Regions from separate parts of the Micromonospora profundi genome, predicted to be linked through region 1. Evidence: riboswitches for the same ligand, from Rfam matches in the RefSeq annotation. Region 1 holds a riboswitch; each other region holds the start of a gene.
What was found. Region 1 has a riboswitch for S-adenosylmethionine ahead of thrC (threonine synthase). Riboswitches for the same ligand answer to the same signal wherever they lie in the genome.

Region 1 (7,140 bases):
GCAGCTGACCTGCCGGTTGGCCCCAGCCACCCTGGGCGGCGTCCCACCCGGGCTGCTGACCGGGGTACGCGCCGGATGTGGGCGTCGCACCGGGCTGGAGCGGATCGGACGGACCCGGCTCCCCCGGCCCGATGGGCGGGTTGGGCGGGGGCGGCTGGTCAGTCATGAACCCTCCTCAGCATTGGCTGGAACGGTTCACGATCTTCCAGGGTGGGCTTCGTCGGCGCAGCCCCGACCCGCCGACGACCGGGCATGATTCAGCGCCCGGCCGGGCGGATGGGTGCGGGGCTGCGCTCAGGCGACGACGCGCACGTGCTCGGCCTGCGGACCCTTCTGACCCTGGGCGATCTCGAACTCCACCCGCTGACCGTCGTCCAGCGCCTTGTAGCCGTCCATCTCGATCGCGGAGAAGTGGACGAACACGTCCTGACCGCCGTCGACGGCAATGAAGCCGTAGCCCTTTTCGGCGTTGAACCACTTCACGGTGCCCTGTGCCACGGTGCACTTCCTCACTCTGCGCGGCGTTGCCTGGCCCCGGCGCACGGCAGGGCCGGACGCCTCCGGCCCACCGCTTCAGCGATCGACGACGGCCGCTGAAGGGGGTGACCGAAATCGCACGCTACACGAGGAGTGACGGCCGCGCACGACCACAAATCGGGCATATTCCTGACCCTTCCCTCAGCACGCCTGACGGTGGCGACAACCCCCGCTTGATTTACGCCCGTCGTTGCGCAGGTGGCCGCTGCCGGCCCTGATCAACCACCGCGGGATGCGCGTGGGCCTGCCGAGGATCCGGGTGGGAACGGGTCAGGCGCGGTCCGGAAAACGGCTTCTGCCCCTGTGGTAGGCATGCAGACATGACCACCGACACCGACTCGGCCGCCGTTCGACAGGCGAAGATCCGTCGGGTCCGGCCGGAGGATGCCGGCCGGATGCGGGCCCTGCGCCTGGAGATGCTCGCCGACGCGCCGTTGGCCTTCCTGGAGACCCTGGCGGAAGCGGCGGCCCGGCCGCACGCCGAGTACGCGGCCCGGATCGCGTACACCTCGATCGGGTCCGACACCGCGCAGTTCGTCGCCGATCCCGGAGGTCGGCTGGTCGGGCACGCCGGTGGCACTGTGGCGCCGCGCGAGGCCGACCTGACAGTGATCTACGCGGTCTATGTCACGCCGACCTGGCGGGGCAGCGGCCTGCTCGGTGATCTGATCGACGAGGTGGCGGCCTGGTCGCTGGCCTGCGGCCGGCCGGAGTTGATGCTTGAGGTGGTGGTCGGCAACGACCGTGCCTGTCGCGCCTATCAGCGGCTGGGCTTCAAGGACACCGGGGTACGCGTGCCCCACCCCACGATCCCGGCCCTGACCGAACTACAGATGCGCCGCCCCGCCTGATCCCACTGCAAAACCGCGTGCTGATCTGATCCACCCCAAGCCCGCAGGCTTCGACAAGCGTGCCCACAAAGGGTTTCCGGGGCAGCCCGACCCGCGCAGGGATCAAGCCTGACCGCCCGGAGCGGGTCGGGCTGCCCCGGAAACCCCAACCGCAACCACAATCAGACGTGACGCCGCGACTGCACCACCCGGAACCGGTTGGCGACATAAGCCCCGTCGGTCAGCGCCGAGTTGGCCGCCGCGTTCGCCCCGCTGCCGTGGAAGTCGGAGAACGCCGCGGACTGGTTCACGAAAACCCCACCGGTCAGGTTGCAGGACAGGTGCACCCCGACGTCGACGGCCACCGCCTCGGCGGCGTCCAGCACTGCTTCGTCGGTCGAGTAGACCGCCGCCGTGAGCGCGCCCTTCTCGCCGACGGTCCGGCGCATCAGCTCCAGGCTGTGCGCCGTGGAGTCGGTCGCGATGGCGAACGAGATGGGCCCGAACCACTCCCGGCCGTAGGTGTCCGCGTCGTCCGCGGCCAGCTTCACGATCGTCGGGGTACGCACCACGGCGTCGGCGTACGACGGGTGCGCGACGGCCCGCGACTCCAGGATGGGCTCGCCGACCTTTGTCACCTCGGCCAGCCGCTCCAGCACGCCGTCGTTGACGATGGCGCCGGTCAGCTCGACGCCCCGCGCCGGGTCGGCGGTGAGCTTGCCGACCGCCGCGGCGATGCCGCCGGCCACCTCGTCGAAGCTCTTGTGGCCCTGGTCGGTCTCGATGCCACCGGCCGGGATGAGGATGTTCTGCGAGGTGGTGCACATCTGGCCGCTGTAGAGGGTCAGCGTGAAGCCGAGGTTGCGGCACATGCCGGCGAAGTCGTCGGTGGAGTCGATCACCACCGTGTTCAGCCCGGCCTTCTCGGTGTAGACCGACGCCTGCCGGGCGTGCGTCTCCAGCCAGTCGCCGTACTCAGTGGACCCGGTGAAGTCGACGATCTTCATGGACCGGTGCAGGGCCAGGTCGCTGGCTAGCTTTTCGCCGGGCGCCTCGGCGGCCAGCAGGATCAGGTTCGGGTCGAAGCCGGCCTCGGCGAGCACCTCCCGGGCGTACTTCACTGTGACGGCCAGGGGCAGCACCGCGCGCGGGTGCGGCTTGACGATCACCGGGTTGCCGGTGACGAGCGAGGCGAACAGCCCGGGGTACGAGTTCCACGTCGGGAAGGTGTTGCAGCCGATCACCAGCGCCACTCCACGGGGCACCACGTGGAAGGTCTTCGTCATCCGCAGCGGGTCGCCCTTGCCCGCGGGCTTCTCCCAACCGGCCGTCTGCGGGTGCCGGGTCATCTCGGCGTACGCGTACGCCAGCGACTCCAGCGCCCGGTCCAGCGCGTGCGCGCCGCCGGCCTGGAAGGCCATCACGAACGCCTGCCCGCTGGTGAACTGCACAGCGTTGGCAAGCTCGAAGATGTGCTTGTGCAACCGGTCGAGGATCTCCAGGCAGACGCCCACCCGGGCCTGCGGGCCGGCGTCACGCCAGGCCGGCAGCGCCGTCGAGGCAGCCCTGATCAGCTCGTCGGTGCCGGCGTGCGGGTAGCGCACGGCCAACTCCACACCGAACGGGCTCGCCTCGGTGGCGATCCGCCGGCCCGTGCCGGGCTGGTCGAGGGGGAAGTCCCCACCGAGGTACGCCTCGAAGGCGGCCTTGCCGTCGGCGGCGGCGGTCTCGCCGTACACCCGGGGGCTTGGGGATTCTGGGTACGCGGACCAGTAGCCCCGCTCCGTGATCGCGGTCAGCGCACGGTTGAGGGTGTCGGCGTGCCTGTCGTACAGGGGATGCGGGGTCTCCGTCATGCCGCCATCATGCCTGAGGACCCCGCGCGAGCAGTAGCGCCGATCGCCCGTCAGAGGGTGAGCTGCCAGTTGTTCCAGGAGTCCACCGGGCGGAAGCCGAGCCGCTCGTTGATCGCCACCATGTAACTGTTGCTTGCCGCGTTGAAGGTGTCGACGACGCGTACCGCCGGCTCGTGGGTGAGCAGGTGATGCAGATTTTCGATCTTGGCGAGCAGACCGAGCCGGTGCCCACGGTGAGCGGGGTCGACGATGGTGATCTGCTGGAAGGCGTGCCAGTCTGCGCTGGCGCCCACGTCGAGCAGGGTCCAGGCGACAAGCCGACCGGACGCCTCGTGTCGCATCCCGAGGTGGTAGCGCCGCCGGCCCCTGGCCTCCAACGCCCGGTCGGTGCCCCGGATGCGTTCGGCGTCGACCTGCTCCGGCTCCCACTGCACGTCGCCCATTGGCGCGTCGATGAGCAGTCGGCCGTCCAGATAGGCGATGTCCGCCAGGTACTCCGTCGGGGTCGCACCCTGCCAGGTGACGGACTGATAGCCCTCGGCCATGGTGTGGGCCTCGGCGAGCGCAGCGCGCAGCGCGACCCGGTCGATGCTGTCGATGTCGAGTCGGCGACGCACGTCGACAAGCGCGGCCTGGGCTCCTATCGTGGCGGCGAACGCGTCACCCGCCACTGATCGGGGCGGCCCGTCGGGCATCGTGGAGACGGTCATCCCGACCACCCGCTTGCGTCCGTGCTCGCGCAGCAGGCGTACCCCGTACTCGTGCAGTGCCCGGCCGACGCCGCGACGCCGCAGCTCGGGATGCACCGTCAGCTCGACTGTCGCGTTGTCGGTGTTGTCGAGCTGGGGCAGGTCCAGTTGCAGGTAGCCGGCCGGTACGCCGTCCAGCCGGGCCAGCGCCCAGAGCGACTCGGTGCCGGGCATCGGCGTGTGGAACAGCGCGTCGAAGCGACGCCGGCAGAACGGCGGGAAGTCCGGCATGTCGACGTCGTTGGCGGCCGCGCCGATCCGGTACGCCTCGTCGACAGCGGCCCGGTCGGCGCCGTCGAAGGACGCGATCGTGATGCTCATGCCGGCGAGCCTGTCACCGGGAAAAGCGATCGGGCCACCGAATTAATCCGGTGGCCCGATCGGACGTGGTCGGGAGGGACACTCGCACAACGCCTCCGGCGTTGGGTCGCAAGAACTTCAAAAGTCTCCGGCGAAATGCCCTCCCGCACGGAGCATCTTGCGCCGTCCGGTTCCTGTCGTCAAGTCCGCAGCGGCGGGTTTTCTACACTCACTGCGAAAAGCCAGTTACAGGGCGGATCGGCCCGATCCCCCGTCCGGGCGATCCCCCGCCCCCGACCGGCGGTGGACGTCAGCCGAGGAGACCGGCGTCGCGGGCGGCGCGCAGAGAGGGCTTGATGTGGTGGGTCGGGCCGACCTGACCGGCCACGGCGTCGATGGTCTTCAGCCCTTCGCCGGTGTTGAACACGACAGTCTCGGCCGTCGGGTCGAGCCGACCGGACTCGACAAGCTTGCGCAGTACCGCCACGGTGACGCCACCCGCGGTCTCGGCGAAGACCCCGGTGGTGCGGGCCAGGTCGCGGATGCCGGCACGGATCTCGTCGTCGTCGACGTACTCCATCCAGCCGCCGGTGCGACGGACCGCCTCCAGCGCGTAGAGGCCGGCGGCCGGGTCACCGATGTTGAGGGACTTGGCGATGCCTGTCGGCTTGACCGGGGTGATGGTGTCGGTGTCGGCGTGCAGCGCCGAGGCGATCGGGTTGCAGCCGGCCGACTGGGCGCCGAAGACCTTCCAGCCACCGGCCGGCGCCTCGACCAGGCCGATCTCGACAAGCTCGGAGAACGCCTTGTCAATCTTGGTGAGCAGCTCGCCGCTGGCCATCGGGATGACCACCTGGGCGGGGATCCGCCAGCCGAGCTGTTCGGCGACCTCGTAGCCGAGGGTCTTGGAGCCCTCCGCGTAGTACGGCCGGACGTTGACGTTGACGAACGCGGTGTCCTCGAACTCGTCGGTCTCGACCAGCTCGCCGCAGAGCCTGTTCACGTCGTCGTACGAGCCGTCGATGGCGACGAGTTCGCCGCCGTAGACGGCGGTGGTGATGACCTTGCCCTGTTCCAGGTCGCTGGGGATGAAGACAATCGAGGGCACCCCGGCCCGGGCGGCGTGCGCGGCCACCGAGTTGGCCAGGTTGCCTGTCGACGCGCAGGCGAACCGGGTGAAGCCGAGCGCCTTGGCGGCGGTGAGCGCCACCGACACGACCCGGTCCTTGAACGAGTGGGTGGGATTGGCGCTGTCGTCCTTGACCCAGAGCGGCGCGGTGATGCCCAGCTCGGCGGCGAGGTGCGGGGCCGCCACCAGCGGCGTCAGACCGGGGTTGACGGTGACCCGGGTGGCCGGGTCCTGACCGGCGGGCAGCAGCGCGGCGTACCGCCAGATGTTGTTCGGGCCGGCCTCGATCTGCTCGCGGGTGACGGTGGCTAGGGCGGCGGTGTCGTAGTCGACCTCCAGCGGGCCGAAACACTCGTAGCAGGCGTGCTGCGCGGCGAGCGGGTAGCGGGCCGAACAGGCGCGGCAGACCAGGGCGCGGGCGGGGCTGGCGGAGGTGTCGATGCCGGAGGCGGCGAGCGTCGACGTCATGTCGAGAGTCCTCTCATCTTTCCCCGCATCGCACGGTGCGGCAGGGACGGAATTGGCACCTGCCCCACGGGTCGCTCAGCGGTGAGCGCGCGGGGTGGTTGCCGGGGCGTCGTCGGGCCGTATCCCTCAGCCCCTCTGGATGAGGTATTCAGTTGTGCCGCCGATTCTAGGCACCGGCGGCCGTCGCATCCAGCGCTGATCCCACGCTGTGAGCTAACCGACCAGGCCAGGACGGGTGACGAGCACGGCGCGTCGCCGGGGCCGCCTCGTCGAGGCCCCGGCGACGCGCGGTGGGAGTGCGGTCAGACCGGTACCGAAGTGGGCTCGGCGATCGGCGCGGTCAGAGTGGCGGGGCGACGCCGGGCCAACAGCGAGTCGAGCGCCCAGGAGCCTGGGCCGAGCACCGCGACCAGCAGGAAGGACCAGCAGAAGAGCGCGGACAACTCACCGCCGTTCTGTAGCGGCAGCAGGCCGTCCGGCTGGTGCACGACGAAGTAGGCGTACGCCATCGAACCGGAGGCGAGAATCGCGGCCGGTCGGGTGAAGAGACCGACAAGCACCAGCGCACCGCAGATCAGCTGAATCAGCGCGGCCCACCAGCCTGGCCACGTGCCGAGGGGTATCGCCTTGCCGGTCACGGGGTTGCCGCCGAACAACCCGAAGATCGAGGACAGGCCGTGCAGCGCGAACAGCAGGCCGGTCACGATGCGGAACAGGGACAGGATCGGCCCGCCGAGCCGAGAGACGTTCATGGAACCTCCCATAGATGGATATCGATACCACCCATCATGGAGCATGAATCCATCGAAGTTAATAGATTCCTTGCTAGTGGGAAAATCCCTGCTCGGAACAAGCCGGGCGTGATCGCCTCCTGTGGGAGCGCTCCCGCAACCGACGGTACCGCTCCGCGCGCGGTCCGTACACCCTGTCGGCCTCGTCGATAGTTGCGGCGGCACGTTTCCGGCTTCCCGGAAATCGCGCATCCCACCCGACCGACGCCCCAGGAAGCGAGTCGATCGAGCGGTGGCGTCAGGTGGCCGCTACGACGTGATGTCCTTGCGGGTGAACCGCCAGAACGCCAGCCCCCAGAACAGCGTCGCGTAGCAAATCGCCGAGATGCAGCCGCGCACCACGTCGTCGGTCTGCACCGGGGTGGAGAGCAGCCCCAACCAGGCGGTGCTGAAGTGGGTGGGCAGGAAGTCGCGCAGAGCCCCCAGGGCGGTGATCTGGTCCAGGATGCTGGACAGGATCCACAGCAGCACGGCGCCACC
Region 2 (7,140 bases), 2.5 Mb from region 1:
GCGCCTGAGCCGTCGCCGCCCGCGCCTGCGGTGTCGCCGCCGACCCGCTCTGTGCGCGCCGCCGGCATTCACCGTGAGCGTCGCAGCCACCGACACCGGTGACGTGGCGTGCGCGCTGTCGTCGGCCTGACCGGAGCGCCGTCGTCGACCGACAAGGGGTGCTGCCGCGTTCCGGCGGCCGGTCGACTTGCCGGTTCTCGTGGAACCGTCCGGCGGCGTGCGGTCAGATGGAGGCACCGGCGGGTGCCGTCGTCGCCACGGATCGAGGGAGGTACGCGTGGAGGCGCTTGTCCTGATCGTGGTGCTGGGCATGACAGTCCTGATCGGCACCACCCTCGGCGGCCGGTACCGGGTCGCGCCGCCGATCCTGCTCATCGCGTTGGGAGTCCTGCTCGGGCTGACACCGCCGTTTTCCGAGGTGACCCTGGAACCGGACCTGGTGCTGTTGATCTTCCTTCCGGCGATCCTCTACCGGGAGAGCCTCACCATCAGCCTGCGCGAGATCCGGGCCAACCTGCCGGTGATCGGGCTGCTCGCCGTGGTGCTCGTGCTGCTCACCATGGTCACGGTGTCGCTGACCGCGCAGGCGCTCGGGGTGAACCCCGCTGCCGCGTGGGTGCTCGGCGCGGTTCTCGCGCCGACCGATGCCGCCGCGGTCACCGGCCTGGCGAAGCGGTTGCCCCGCAAGCTCCTCACCACCCTGCACGCGGAGAGCCTGATCAACGACGGCACCGCCTTGGTGATCTTCGCGGTGGCCGTGGGTCTGCTCACCGGCGCCGCCGAGCCGGGTGTGCTGGGCATCAGCGAGGAGTTCGTCGGCGCCAGCGCCGGTGGGGTGCTCGCCGGGCTGCTGGTGGGCGGCTTCGTGGTGCTGATTCGCAAACGGCTCGACGATCCGCTGCGCGAGGGCGCGTTGAGCGTGCTGACGCCGTTCGGCGCGTTCCTGCTGGCCGACTCGGTGCACGCCAGCGGTGTGCTCGCGGTGGTCGTCGCCGGCCTGGTCCTCGCCTACGCCGGCCCACGGGTGATCCGCGCCCGCTCCCGCGTGCTGGCCTACGCGTTCTGGGACCTGTCCACGTTCCTCATCAACGGCGGCCTGTTCGTCCTGCTCGGCACCCAGATCCCCCGGGCCGTCCAGGGCATGACCAGCACCTCGCCGCGACGGGCTCTGGTGATCGTGGTGGTGGTCGCCTCGGTCGTGATCGCCACGCGGCTGCTGTTCGTCTACCTGACGAGCGAGTCGGTGTCCCTGCTGCGTCGCCAAATGTCGGACGACGGAAAGTCGGTGTCGACCCGCTGGCGGGTCGGCACCGTCGCCGGCTGGGCCGGGTTCCGGGGAGCCGTCTCGCTGGCTGCGGCCCTGGCCGTCCCGACGGTGACTGTCGCCGGCCGACCGGTGGTCGAACGCGACCTGATCATCTTCGTCACCGCGTTGACCATTGTGTTGATCATGCTGTTGCAGGGCACCACCCTGCCACTTGTGGTGCGCTGGGCGGGGCTGGGCGGTGACCCCGGACGCGACGACGAGTTGCGGCAGGCGCGGTTGCGCGCCACCGAGGTCGGCCTGTCCGCGATGCCCCAGGTCGCCGCGGAGATCGGTGCCGGGGAGGACGCGGTTCGCCGCTTGGAGGCCGAATACCAACGGCACCTGGCGGACGTGAAGGAGGGCGGTGGGGAGACGGCCGAGGAGCGTGACCTGGAACGCCAACTGCGCCTCGGGCTTCTCGCCCACAAGCGGCGCGAGGTCACCCGAATGCGCGACAGGCGGGAGATCGACGACCTCGTGCTGCTTGAGTTGCAGGCCACGCTCGACAACGAGGAGATCCGGCTGCTGGGGCGCGGCCCCGAGGACTGACGCTGCCCTGCGGGGCGCGGCTCAGAGCACCTGGTCGAGCGCGGCTCAGAGCACCTGGTCGAGGAACCGGCGCAGCCGTGGATGCTCGGCCCCCTCGAAGATCCTCTCCGGTGGGCCGGCCTCCAGCACCACGCCCCGGTCCATGAAGGCGACGGTGTCGGCGACCTGCCGGGCGAAGCCCATCTCGTGGGTGACCACCACCATCGTCATTCCGCCGGCGGAGAGGTCGGCCATCACGCCGAGTACGCCCTTCACCAGCTCGGGGTCGAGCGCCGAGGTGGCCTCGTCGAAAAGCATCACCTCGGGGCGCAGGGCCAGCGCCCGGGCGATCGCCACGCGCTGCTGCTGGCCGCCGGAGAGTTGCGTCGGCCGGGCGTCGGCCTTTCCGGCCAACCCGACAAGCTCCAACTGGGCGCGGGCGACCGCGACCGCCTCGTCCTCGCTGAGCTTGCGCAGCCGGCGCAGTGCGAGGGTGATGTTGCGCAGCACGCTCATGTGCGGAAAGAGGTTGAACTGTTGGAAGACCATTCCCACCCGCTGCCGCAGCGCGTCCGGGTCGTCGCCCAGCACGCTGCGCCCGTCCAGCAGCACGTCGCCGCGGTCCGGCTCGATGAGCCGGTTGAGGGTACGCAGCAGAGTGGACTTGCCCGAACCGGAGGGCCCGATCACGCAGGCCGTCGCACCGCGCGGCACTGTCAGGTCGACGCCGCGCAGCACCCGGGTGGGCCCGAAGGCGAGGTGTACGTCCCGCGCGTCGAGGCTGACCGAGGTTGTCGTCGCGATGCTCATCGGCGGTCTCCTTCCGGAATGCCGGCAAGCGCCAGCTCGTCCTCGTCGTCGTCTGGTGGCGCGGTCGCCGGCCGGCCGAGGCGCAGCCGCCGGTCGATCCAGTTGACGATGTGCGTCAGCGGGACTGTCAACGCCAGGTAGAAGAGCCCGGCCAGCAGCAGCGCGGACTGGTTGCCGGTGTTTGCCGCGTAGTCCTGCCCGATCCGGAACAGCTCCCGCTGGCTTGCCACCAGCCCGAGGAAGTAGACAAGGCTGGAGTCCTTGATCAGCGCGATGAGCTGGTTGACCCAGGCGGGCAGGACCCGCCGGATGCCCTGCGGAATGATCACCAGCCGCATCGAGTCGGCCCAGGAGAAGCCGAGCGCGCGAGCGCCCTCCAACTGGGCGGCCTCCACCGACTGAATGCCCGAGCGGAAGATCTCACCGATGTACGCCGACGCGATGAGCGACAGCGCCAGAATGCCCAGCGGGTAGGGGTCGGGCCCCCAGATCTCCATTCCCAGCGGGGCGAGCCCGACGCCGATCAGCAGGATCGTGGCCGCCGCCGGCAACCCGCGGAAGATGTCGGTGTAGACGCGCGCCGGCCAGCGCAGCCACCGGCTGCGGGAGATGCCGGCGACAGCGAGCAGCAGGCCCAGCACGGAGCCGAGCAGGGCGGCGGAGACCGCCAGGATCAGGGTGTTGGGCAGCCCGACGGTCAGCATGTCGGGCAGTGCCTCGCGCATCGACCTCCAGTCGAAGAAGGTCTCCCACAGGGTGCTCAACGGATCCATCGGTCGCCTCTCCTACCGCCCTGCTCGCTCGTCACCGGTACGCCGTCAGGAAGCGGCGGACGCGGACGCAGCAGCCGACGGCACTGCCACCGTGCCGCTGCCCGGCTTGAAGTCCTCCGGAACCGGCCGGCCCGGGTAGTACTGCGCCTGCAACCGGCTCCACGTGCCGTCCGCGATGACCTCGTCGAGGCCCTTGTTCAGCGCCTCGCGCAGCTTGTCGTTGCCCTTGGCCACCGCGTACGCGGTCGGAGAGTTGCTGAGCTGCTTCGCCGCCACGGTGATCTTGCCGTTGCTCTCGGCGGCCAACTTGTCGCCGATCTCCGCGGGGGCGATCCACGCGTCGGCGGTGCCCGCCTTGAGCTGGTTGACCGCGCCGTTGTAGTCCGGCACGCGGACCGGGTCGAGCTTCTGGCCGGTGGCGTAGTCGTCCTGGACGGTGCCCTGCACCACGACGACCCGCTTGCCGGCGAGCTGGTCGAAGCCGGTGATCGGCGAGCCGGCCGGAACGTCCAGACCGAAGTAGCTGAAGTCGTAGCCGTTGCCGAAGTCGACTGTCTTCTTCCGCGCCTCGGTGATGGTGATCGAGGAACTGCCGACGTCGAACTTGCGGTTGTTGACCTGGGACAGCAGCGCGGAGAAGTCGGTGCCGACGAACTCGACCTTCAGGCCGAGCTTGTCGGCGACCGCCGTGAGCAGGTCGTTGTCGAAGCCCGTGAACTTGCCGTCCTTGAGGAACACGTTCGGCGGCGCGTCGGACAGGGTGCCGGCCCGCAGCACGCCGGGCTGCGCCAGGTTGTACGGGTTGGCGGTGGCCTCGGACGAGGAGTCGTCGGAGCCGCAGGCGGTGAGGGCGGTCGCGGCGAGGATCGCGGCGGCACCGACAGCGGCGGCACGGGTCAGGGCAGGAAGGAATCGCACGAGTGTCTCCGAAGGTCGCGTCAGGGGCGGGCGTGGACGTGCGCCGCCCACGGTGCGCCCGATGAGGGCGTACCGCTGGTGTGGTTCCTGGAAAGGGGGAGTGCGCTAGTGCGCTGCGCGGCCGCGACAGGCGGCGCTGCACACCCGCATCATGTCCACGTGCCGTCGCCGGATCAGTACCGGCGTGACCCGACCTGTGCGGAAGTCCGCGCCGTCGGCGTGTGGATCGGTGGTGAGGATGCGCATAGAGGTCTCCCGGGTCTGTGCTGACCTGGGTGCCAGGCCACGCTTGCACCGGCGTCCTGCCGGTGCCTGGTCTTCACCCGGGGCACCCCACCGCGGAGGAGGGTTGCCGGCCAGCAAGCCGGGGCTTCGCGCTGGCACTCATGACCTGCGCCGAGGCTAGCAGCAGACCCCGGCCCGCCGTCCAGCCGATATGACCACGCTCACCGTCCGTTGCCTGGTCAGCCGGCATGCACGTGCGGCCGGCGCGTCGGGTCGGGCTCCTGGCGGCGCAGGATCTCCCTGGTCACCGAGGCGATCTCGCCCTGCCCGAACGCCAGGTAGCGCAGGACGTTGCGGGCCGGACCGCCCTCGGTCCACTCGAAGTAGATGTGGGGGCGCCGACCGCTGCGGTCGCGGATCTCCAGCAGTAGGGCGGCCAGCGCATTGGGCACCGACGAACTGGCCAGGCTGAGCACCGGGAAGCGGTCGTGCGCCACACTGCCGCGCACCAGCAGCCCGGTCTCGAAATCCGACGGGTCGGTGACGTGGACCTCGACGAAGACGACGTCGCTGTCGTCGGGGAAGTCGTTGTCGGCCATGGTCTGCGCCAGCTTGTCGCGGTACTCCGCCAGGTCGCGTCGCCCCGGCTCGTGGGCGATGAGGCGGATCCGACGCCCGGCACGCTCGGCGACGAACGCCGTCGCGAGCGGGTCCAACTCGACCCGGTCGACACGCAACTCGAAGGCCCGCAGCACCCGCGAAAGCGCCGACACCAGGATCATCGCACCGATGAAGCAGGCGGCGATCTTGACGCCGTCGGGGCGTTGCACCACGTTCGCCGCCGTTGTGTAGACGAACACGACGGCGATGACTCCGAACGCGATCATGCGCCCGCGCTGCCCGCGCCGCCGTGCCGCGAGGGTCACCGCCGTCGACGCCGAGGTGATCAGGACCAGAACCCCTGTGGCGTACGCGCCGCCCTGCGCGTCGACGCTGGCCCTGAAGATGATCGTGATGAGGAACGCGACGCCGGTGAACACCAGCACCAACGGCCGGACCGCCCGCGCCCAGGCCGGCGCCATGCCGTACCGGGGCAGATAGCGGGGCACCAGGTTGAGCAGGCCGGCCATCGCCGAGGCGCCCGCGAACCAGAGGATCCCGATCGTCGACAGGTCGTACGCCGTGCCGAAGACCTGGCCGAGATTCTCGTGCGCCAGATAGGCCAGGGCCCGCCCGTTCGCCGGACCACCCGGCTGGAACGCCTCGGGCGGAATCAGCACTGTGGTGGTCACGCTGCTGGTGATCAGGAAGACGCTCATTGTGGCGGCGGCGGTGGTGAGCAGGCGACGCGCGCCCCGGATCCGGCCCAGCGGACGGTCCTCCGAGTCCCGCCGGTCCCCCCGGATGTGCGGCATCACCGCCACGCCGGTCTCGAAGCCAGAGAGGCCCAGCGCCAGCTTCGGAAACACCAGCAGGGACAGCGCGACGACCATCAGTGGGTCGCCGTGCCCGGTGGTCAGGGCTGTGGTCCAGTCCCCGACCGCACTCGGATGGGTCACCACCCGCCACAGCGCGTCGACGATCACCACGGCGTTCAACGTCAGGTAGACAGCGACCAGGACGACGGCGATCCCGACGGCCTCACCGAAGCCCTTGAGGAACACCGCGCCGAGCAGCGCCACGAGCAGCAGCGTGAGCAGCACCTCGTGACCCTTGAGGCCACTGGGCCAGAACGGGTTCTCGTCGAGGTGCGCCGTGGCGTCGGCGGCGGACAGGGTGATGGTGATGATGAAGTCGGTGGCCGCGAAACCGAGCAGCACCAGCACGAACAGCTTGCCCGGCCAGTAGCTCAGCAGGCGTACCAGCATCGCGATGGAACCCTCACCGTGCGGGCTGTCCACCGCCACCCGCCGGTAGACCGGCAGCGCGCCCAGCACCGTCACGAGCACCAGCACAAGGGTCGCCACCGGCGAGAGCGCCCCGGCGGCAAGCGCCGCGATGCCCGGCTGGTAGCCGAGCGTCGAGAAGTAATCGACGCCGGTCAGGCACATCACCTTCCACCACGGGTGGTTCCGTTGCGCCGGTGGGCGGGCGTGCAGACCCTGCGGCACGGGCCGCTCCGACGCGTCGGCGAGCAGCCAGCGTCGCACCCGGTCGGTCCGCCGGCCGGCGCGCCTGTCGACCTCCATCGGCGCTACCCCCGTCCCGCCCATGGTCACCGCGAGTATCCGTCGGCGCACCGCCGCCCGTCCGCCGAAACCGTTGGTCGCCGGGCGTCCGGCGGGCGGCACGCCGGAGGGTTTCGGGCCGCAGGGCCCGGGGAAAGCAGCGCGTCCCGGTGGGGAGGCCGCCGGACGGGCGGCACCGGAAAAGGGAGCGCGTCATGGTCGGCGGCCGTCGGTTTCGCCCGGGCGGTGGTTTCGGCCGCCAACTCGACGAGTACGAGACCCGCGTCGGCGTGCCACCCATGGGGGAGCCGACCACGGAGCCCTCCGGCGGTCTTGTCGACAGCGCCGTCTACGTCCAGGGGCACCGGTTCGCCTCACCGAACGGTCTCGCCGACACGTACCGCTGCCTCCA
Region 3 (7,140 bases), 3.1 Mb from region 1:
GCAGGTGCTCGGCGACGGCGCGGCAGTCCACCACGTCGTCGATGCCCCAACGGCCGTAGAGGGCCTGCCGAAATGCCCGCCCGTACCCGGTGCTTCCCGTGTAGTCGACGTCGACGACGGCGAACCCGCGGCTGGTGAAGAACTGCGCCTGCCAGTCCAGCCGTACCAGGCTGGAAGCCGTCGGACCCGGGTGCGCCCGTACGATGACGGGCGCACACCAGTCCGGGGCCGCCCCGGTTGGCGGATATACCAGCGCCACCACCTCCCGGCTGCCTTCAACCGGGATGCGCAGCTCCACCGGCGTCGACACCGCTAGCTCGTCAAGCCCCGGATGCTCGGCCCGAGCCAACACCTCGACACGCGGCTCGTCGCCCAGGTGCACCAGCGCCACCTGCGGGGCCACCTCCGGTGACGATCCCACCAAGGCCACCGACGCGCCGCCGACCGCGAGGTACGGCTTGATCGACGTGTAGGGCAGCTTCACCGGCGTGACCGCTCCCGCTCGATCAACGACGGCCAGGTGGTGGCGGGGCCCTTCCTGCACCACCATCACAATTCGGCCATCAGTCAGGAAGTCGTAAGAGACGTAGCCCAGCTCCCACGGCTCGGCCGCGCACTCGGCCGCCACCGGAGCCACCGGCTCGACCGATTCTCCATCCCAGCGATAGAGGTTCCACCAGCCGCTGCGATCCGACGCGAAGTACAGGGCGGCGTCCGGCCCCCACCGCGGCTCCACCACGGACTCCGTCGGCCCGCCTGCGAGCTTCACCGGATCGCCGAGCAACCCGTCGGCACCGTAGGGTGCCACCCACAGCTCGCTCGCGTCCCACGGCATGTCCCGCTCACTCCACCGCAACCAGGCCAGCATTCCCGGCCGGGGTCGCGGAGCCCCGAAGAAGCCCGAAGTCTCCGCAAGCACCCGCATCACCGGGGCGCCGACGAACGAAACCGCCACCAGGGCGTCACCGTCGTCGGTCTCCCGTACAGCGAGCAGCTCGCCGTTGCCGATCGTCAGGTCACCGAACGACGACGAGTCCTCCACCATCAGGCGGACGTGGCCTTCGGTTACCCGGTAGAGGCCGTTCGCGCCGGCGCACCACACCTCGTCGCTGCTCGGGGCGTACGTACCACCGCCGTAGGCGTGCACACTGCTGGTCACGGCGAAACGCGATGGAGTTACGTCGGCCACGCCGTCGTCTGCCGACCACCGCACAAGGGTCGGGCCGCTCCCGGAGCTCGGACGGGACTCCAGCCAGTACAGCGCATCCCCGACCTTGCGTAGCTGGTCGAAGCCGATTGACGCGCGAACGGCGCTGGCCGCAGAGACGGCATCAGATTCTGGTGCCAACTCCACGGACTCCTCCTCGGGCGACGCCGCCAGCGATCCGTCGTGATGATTCATGGCGGTGAAACAGGATGCCATTGTCACCTACTTCCGGCCCGGCGGGCCGGACGCGGGCCAGCACGTGGGCGACCGCCCGAGTCTCCTCGCGGGTAGGGCCGGAGACCACGCAGAGGGTCATCTTGCCCGCTCCGCTCTCTCGGCCTGTAGTCGCGTGTTCCTTCGCAGGCGGGCGGCCTTCCGCACGGGCTCCGGCTCGGCGGCCAGCGAGTCGTGTTGGATACTCTTCCCGCTCATTCCGGCCGCTGCTGAGGTGGCCGGGATCGCCGCATCCGACGGCGCATGAAGCTACGGGAGGAGGAGGCGGTCGTGGCATCTCCAGTTCGAGACCATCGCGTGCAGGTCGTGCAGAAGTGGGGCTTCGGGATGGCCCCCGTCAAGCCCGAGGTCCAGCAGAAACGACGTCAGTCGGTAGCGGCCGTGCTGAGCTACCTGCAGAACGGCCCGATTGAGTCCAGCCCGTCACTGCTGGAGGCCCTGTCGGAAGTCAAGGGGCTCTACTCGCGCTGTCACAAGCAGGACCAGTGGGACTGGTTCACCGTGTGGCAACAGCTGGGCCGCCCTGGACGTAAGCGCTGCCTACAAGCTGGTGATGCGTTCGGTCGCCTACGGAGCGCGATCAGGGATGGCGACGATGCAACCGTTGCGAAGCAGCTCACGCTCCTGATTGACGCGGACGTGCAGGTCCATCTGGCCGGACTCGTCGGGGAACAGCCGCGTGAACCGCGAGGAGCTGGCTACATCTACGTGCTGTCGACTCGCGAGCAGCCTCGGATGCTGAAGATTGGCTACACCGAGCGGACCGTTGAGGAGCGGGTGAGGGAGATCAATCGGGCGACCGGCGTCGTTATCCCGTATGGCGTGCGCGCTTTGTGGGTGGTCGCGGATGCTCCGTCGGTGGAGGCCGAGCTGCACGATCGATTGGCGCCCTATCGGGTGCGCAAGGACCGCGAGTTCTTCGACCTCGATTACCGCGACGCGTCCGCCCTCATCCAGGGCTACATAGATGGTCTCCGACGCGAGGAGTAACGTGGTCGTCCCTGGCGAGCAGCTGATGGAAGGCCACACGTTCCTCCCTTAGATCAACGGGCCGGCCCGCCAACTCAGCCAGGAGTTCCGGTAGGCGCCACGTCGTCAGGTGTGCATAGCGGGCGTTGTAAACGCCGACGGCTTCGATGGCGAACTCGTCAGCGAAGTCCAGCAGTACGTAGCCGAGCAGCTGCATGATGGTCGGCGCTTCCAATGAGGACCGCCGCGTCCCGGCGCGGCGCTTGCTGCCGAGGCCCGTCTTGAGGTCGAGCAGCAGACCTGCGGCGATCAGATCGGCGTCGGCGTTCATCAACGATGACCCGGCGAAGGTCGGCCCGAGGGCCCACGCGCCATGCCGCGCCGACAGGGACGGCAGGAGGCTCCGCTCGGCGAAGGCGCGCAATGCCTGGAGCTCGTCGAGGGCCGCGGGTGGAGCGAGATCAAGTAGCTTCCCGGCGGTGATGGACCTTGGGGCCAGGGCCATCAACGGGGATCCGGGTGTGGAACCGACCCGGTACAGGTCGGTGAGGAGCGCCAGCGCCCAGCACGCCCGGGCAACGAGTTGATGGTCGGCTTCGCTGCCTGCGGCCGGCCCGGTGAACCGGGAGGTCCCCACGCTGTCGCCGCTTCGGGAGTAATCCAGCGTGCGCGCCAGTTCGTCGACCGCGTGCCGGAGTGGGGGAGTGCGCGCGCCGAGCAGTGCCAAGCGCAGATCCGGTCTGGGATGCAGCATGAAGCGCACCATCCAGTCGAAGGCCGAGCCGATGGTGCCAGGGTTTGCCTGACTCCCAGGCACGACAAGGGAGCCCACGGATTCCCGATACCGTGCCTGCAGGTCCTGCCAGCGGCCGAACCGCTCCTGAATGAACAACCTCGCTGGCGAGGCTCTGTTGCTCAATGCCACGGTCAGCGCCGGCCAACCACTGATGATGGTCATGCTTCGACCACCGGGCACCGACTTCGCTGCCCGCCACTGTCCATCATGGCCGGATGCTATCGAACGGCGCGGCATCCGAGCTGCCCGTTATCACCGGACCGTCGATGGGCGATGACCAGCCGGCTGCTGTTGGCGAGATCGGTTACCACCAACAGCAGCCGGCTGGACTGGCGATCAACGAGCGGTGGCCAAGAATTCGTTCTGCGCCTGCCGGAGGCTGCTGAGGTCGTGGGGGACGGGCATGACGCCGTAGCGGTCGAAAGCGTCGACGCTTGCTCCGAGCGACGGCGACCACCGTCGCTGCCACTCGACCAGCGGCACACTTGGGCCGACTGGGCGTAGTGGCTCGGCGAGCCGGTCGAACTCCACCTGCTGCCACTCGCGCAGCTCGTTACCACGCCGCGCGGAAGTCACCAGCGAGGCAGCGACCTCGGTGTTCGCGGCCGTCGGCGGCTGAACCACGTCGCCGTTCATGAGCGAGTGCCGGCCCAGCGGCAGTGCAGCACGGTGGCCGTACCATTCGCCGACGAGCTGCGAGACGTGTCGGCAGGTTTCGCAGGCCAGCCACGACCACCGGGTTCGGGTGATCACCGTGTCCCGGACGCACAACACACACAGGTCGAGGTCACCAGGGATGTCCTGGCCCTGCCACTGCTGCTCCCACTCCGGCGTACGGGGCTGGCACCGGCACCGCTGCTCGCGCGGGGCACCGTCGCGAAGGTGCCCGCAGGTCAGGCAGACCGCGAAGGCGGCCAGGTCCAGCTCGTTGAACGGCACGGTGAACTCGCTCTCCCGGTGCCATGAGGCACCCGCTCTTGCCGTGCCGCAGCTTGCGGTCGACCTGGTCTTCCCCCGGAGGCACCGTGCGCGGGTGGCGCGGTTGCCGGGTCAGCAAGCCGGGAGGCTTGACGCTGACCACTCTTGACGCCCAGGAAGCATAGAGATCATCGAGGCCGGGAGCAATCCCGCGGGGGGAGACCTGAGCCAACGGTGGTGGCGGAACTATCAGTCGGCGGCGAGTCTGAGCCGGGCAAGCAGGTCGGCCACTTCCCGGGTCAGCTCATGGTCTGGGCCGTAGACGACGCAGAGGTCGTCGTGCAGCGGTTGGAGCTCGTCTGCGGCCTCGGCGGCCTTGTCTTCGGAGACCAGCAGTATGCCGATGTTGAAACGTAGGTCGAGAGCGGTGGGGGAGACGTCGCCGGAGGCGGCGCGTACGTGCGTCAGCACCTGCCGGAACTGGCGCAGGGCTGTGGTGGCCTGGCCGAGTTCCGCCCGGCAATGGGCTGCCTGCCGCAGGCATTCCAACGCGTCCTCGCTGGTGGGGCCAGCGGTACGGGTGTATGCGGCGGCGAGGGCGTCGAACTCCGGCAGCGCGCGCCGGAAGTCCCCGCCGATGATGAGAATGGCCGCTCGCCGTGATCGCAGACCCAGCACCCGTGGACTTTCAGCACCGAGCGCCTCGCTGGCGGGTCCGATCACACCCTCGAGCACCTCGGCAGCCTGGGCGAACCGCTCGTCGTCCAGCAGCTCGTCGGATTGGGCAACGGCAGCCTTGATCGCGTCTCGAACCTCGGTCCGCAGGATCGCCGCCGGATCGGCGCTCGACGTGCCACTGCGCGGCGCCGGGACCACGGGAGCGGGTGCGGGTCGGCGGCGGGGCGCATTGGGTCGGCGGTACACCAGCGTCGGGTCGGGCATCGTGCTGCTCGCGCGCTCGGAGGCGGGCGGTGCCGATCCAGGTAGGGGCAGGAAGGGCAGCAGCCGCTCGTAGACGTCGTAGGCGTCCGCCGGCCGGTCCTCTGGGGCCTTGGCCAGCAGATCGAGGACCAGCTCCTCGATCGCTGCGGGCACGTCGTGGCGGAGCGTCCGTAGAGGTGGTGGCGGCTCGGTGACGTGCTGGTGCCACAGTTCGAAGTCGCTGCCGCCGGCGAAGACCCGCTGCCCGGCGAGGAGTTCGTGCAGCACGCAGCCCAGGGCGTACAGGTCGCTTTGCGGCGTGATCTGTGCGTTCTGGATCTGCTCGGGCGGCATGTAGTGGTGAGTGCCGAGGGCGCTGCCGGTTGCGGTGAGGCGGGTGACGTCGGTGCGCAGGATGGCGGCGATGCCGAAGTCGAGGAGCTTGATCGCCCCATCCGCGGTGACCAGGACGTTGTCGGGTTTGAGGTCGCGGTGCACGACGGGGATGGCGTGGGCGTGGGAGAGGACGGTGCAGATCTGCGCGGCGATAGCGGCGGCCCAGGTAACCGGCAGCGGATGCTGTGGGTCGATAAAGGCCCGCAGGGCGGTGCCACGGACGAACTCCATCACCAGGTAGAGCCGGTCGTAGGAGCGGTCGAGGACCGCGTCGTACACCTGGGGCACGCCGTGGTGTTGGATGCGTGCGGTGACGCGGGCCTCGCGGCGGAATCGCTTGGCGAACTCTTCCGCCTGCTGCGGGGTTTGCACGGCCTCGACGCGGATGAGTTTGATGGCGACCTCGCGGTCGAGGACGCTGTCGTAGCCGCGCCAGACGTGCCCCATGCCGCCGGAGCCGATCTCCTCGACCCGCTCGTATCGACCGGCGATCGGCTCTGCCCGCACCGTTGCCTCCACCCCTGCGACTGTCCCAGTCAGATGGTCAGTGTTGCGGTCGAACCGATCATCGTCCAGGGTTGCCGCCGCGGCGTGTCACGTTGGCGCCGCGACGGCGTCAGTGGGTCAGGCCACCTCGTCGTCGACGACTCCCTCCTGCCGGCGGATCAGCCGCCAGGCGGCGCTGCGGGCGCTGCGGTTGAGCGAGCTGCGGAAGTTCTGCTGCGGGTCGAAGTACTTACGCCCCAGGTCGGCGGTGCTGTCGAAGTGATCCATCATCTTGTCCTCGAAGACCGGGTCAAAGACGTGGCCGAAGTTCTCCTCGTCGTTGGCGACGGCGGCCAGCCGCACCTTCGGGTCGGCTAGCGCCTCGTTGAAGGGCTTGATGACATCCTGCTCGGTGAACTCGGTCCCGTACTTCTGGTTGAACCGGTCGATGAGCTCCGACAGCAGCGACTTCTCCGACTCCTTCGCACCGCCGGATCCGTCGCCGAAGCCCTTCATGTCGGCCGGCCCCTCGGGGACGAGGCTGACATCGTGCTCACCGGTCTTCTCCACTCGAAGATGGCTGAGGTCGATCTCGCCGACGTCCACGCCGCCGTCCTCACCACGGGGCAGCCGATTGAGGAGGTGCCGCCCATAGAGGTAGAGGCGCTCAAGCTCAGCGTCGATGTACGTGACGATGCCGGAGAGGAAGCTGTACTTGCGGACGTAGTCGTTCAGGTCGGCCCGGAGTGCCTCAGCCGTCTCCTGGTCGTCTTCCTCGTCGCCGTTGAGTAGGTCGGCGAAGCGGGTCACCGCAGGATCGAGATGTCGGTACAGCTCGGCGTGGAGCTTCTCCCACTTCGCCGTGTTACCTGCGGCCTGCCGCTGGGCAGCCAGGTAAGCCGCCGCGAACGCCTGCATCTCCTCGTCGACGAGAACCGGCGCGGACATTACCCTGCTCTGCGCGGTGTAGAGCAGGTTGGGGTCCGAGGGCAGGGTGGCAGCTTCCTCGAAGTACGGGCGGAAGGACTCCTTGATGTCCTCGGCGTCGTTGACGAAGTCCAGCACCGCCAGGTCGGACTGGCTTTTGCGGTCGGCGGTGCGGTTGAGCCGGGACAGGGTCTGCACGGCGGCGATGCCGGTCAGCGTCTTGTTGACGTACATCGTGGTGAGCAGCGGCTGGTCGAAGCCGGTCTGGTACTTCTCCGCGACCACC

Region 2: it holds a riboswitch for S-adenosylmethionine, as region 1 does, so the genes downstream of both, F4558_RS17210 (ABC transporter substrate-binding protein) here and thrC (threonine synthase) in region 1, are expected to answer to the same signal.
Region 3: it holds a riboswitch for S-adenosylmethionine, as region 1 does, so the genes downstream of both, F4558_RS14730 (hypothetical protein) here and thrC (threonine synthase) in region 1, are expected to answer to the same signal.

The regions. Positions count from the first base shown of each region.
Region 1 is NZ_JAATJK010000001.1:6,456,531-6,463,670, reverse strand. It holds gene F4558_RS31335 (hypothetical protein) at 1-166, opposite strand, end outside; gene F4558_RS28930 (cold-shock protein) at 295-498, opposite strand; gene F4558_RS28925 (GNAT family N-acetyltransferase) at 858-1,388, shown strand; gene paaN (phenylacetic acid degradation protein PaaN) at 1,550-3,223, opposite strand; gene F4558_RS28915 (GNAT family N-acetyltransferase) at 3,274-4,293, opposite strand; gene thrC (threonine synthase) at 4,583-5,869, opposite strand; SAM riboswitch class I at 5,880-6,015, opposite strand; gene F4558_RS28905 (DoxX family protein) at 6,172-6,621, opposite strand; gene F4558_RS28900 (ABC transporter permease) at 6,910-7,140, opposite strand, start outside.
Region 2 is NZ_JAATJK010000001.1:3,931,725-3,938,864, reverse strand. It holds gene F4558_RS17225 (Na+/H+ antiporter) at 278-1,855, shown strand; gene F4558_RS17220 (amino acid ABC transporter ATP-binding protein) at 1,901-2,638, opposite strand; gene F4558_RS17215 (amino acid ABC transporter permease) at 2,641-3,417, opposite strand; gene F4558_RS17210 (ABC transporter substrate-binding protein) at 3,463-4,335, opposite strand; SAM riboswitch class IV at 4,616-4,727, opposite strand; gene F4558_RS17205 (APC family permease) at 4,800-6,749, opposite strand; gene corA (magnesium/cobalt transporter CorA) at 6,944-7,140, shown strand, end outside.
Region 3 is NZ_JAATJK010000001.1:3,374,437-3,381,576, reverse strand. It holds gene F4558_RS14745 (S9 family peptidase) at 1-1,159, opposite strand, end outside; gene F4558_RS14740 (GIY-YIG nuclease family protein) at 1,712-2,431, shown strand; gene F4558_RS14735 (hypothetical protein) at 2,391-3,368, opposite strand; gene F4558_RS14730 (hypothetical protein) at 3,543-4,145, opposite strand; SAM riboswitch class IV at 4,175-4,295, opposite strand; gene F4558_RS14725 (serine/threonine-protein kinase) at 4,374-5,948, opposite strand; gene F4558_RS14720 (type I restriction endonuclease subunit R) at 6,066-7,140, opposite strand, start outside.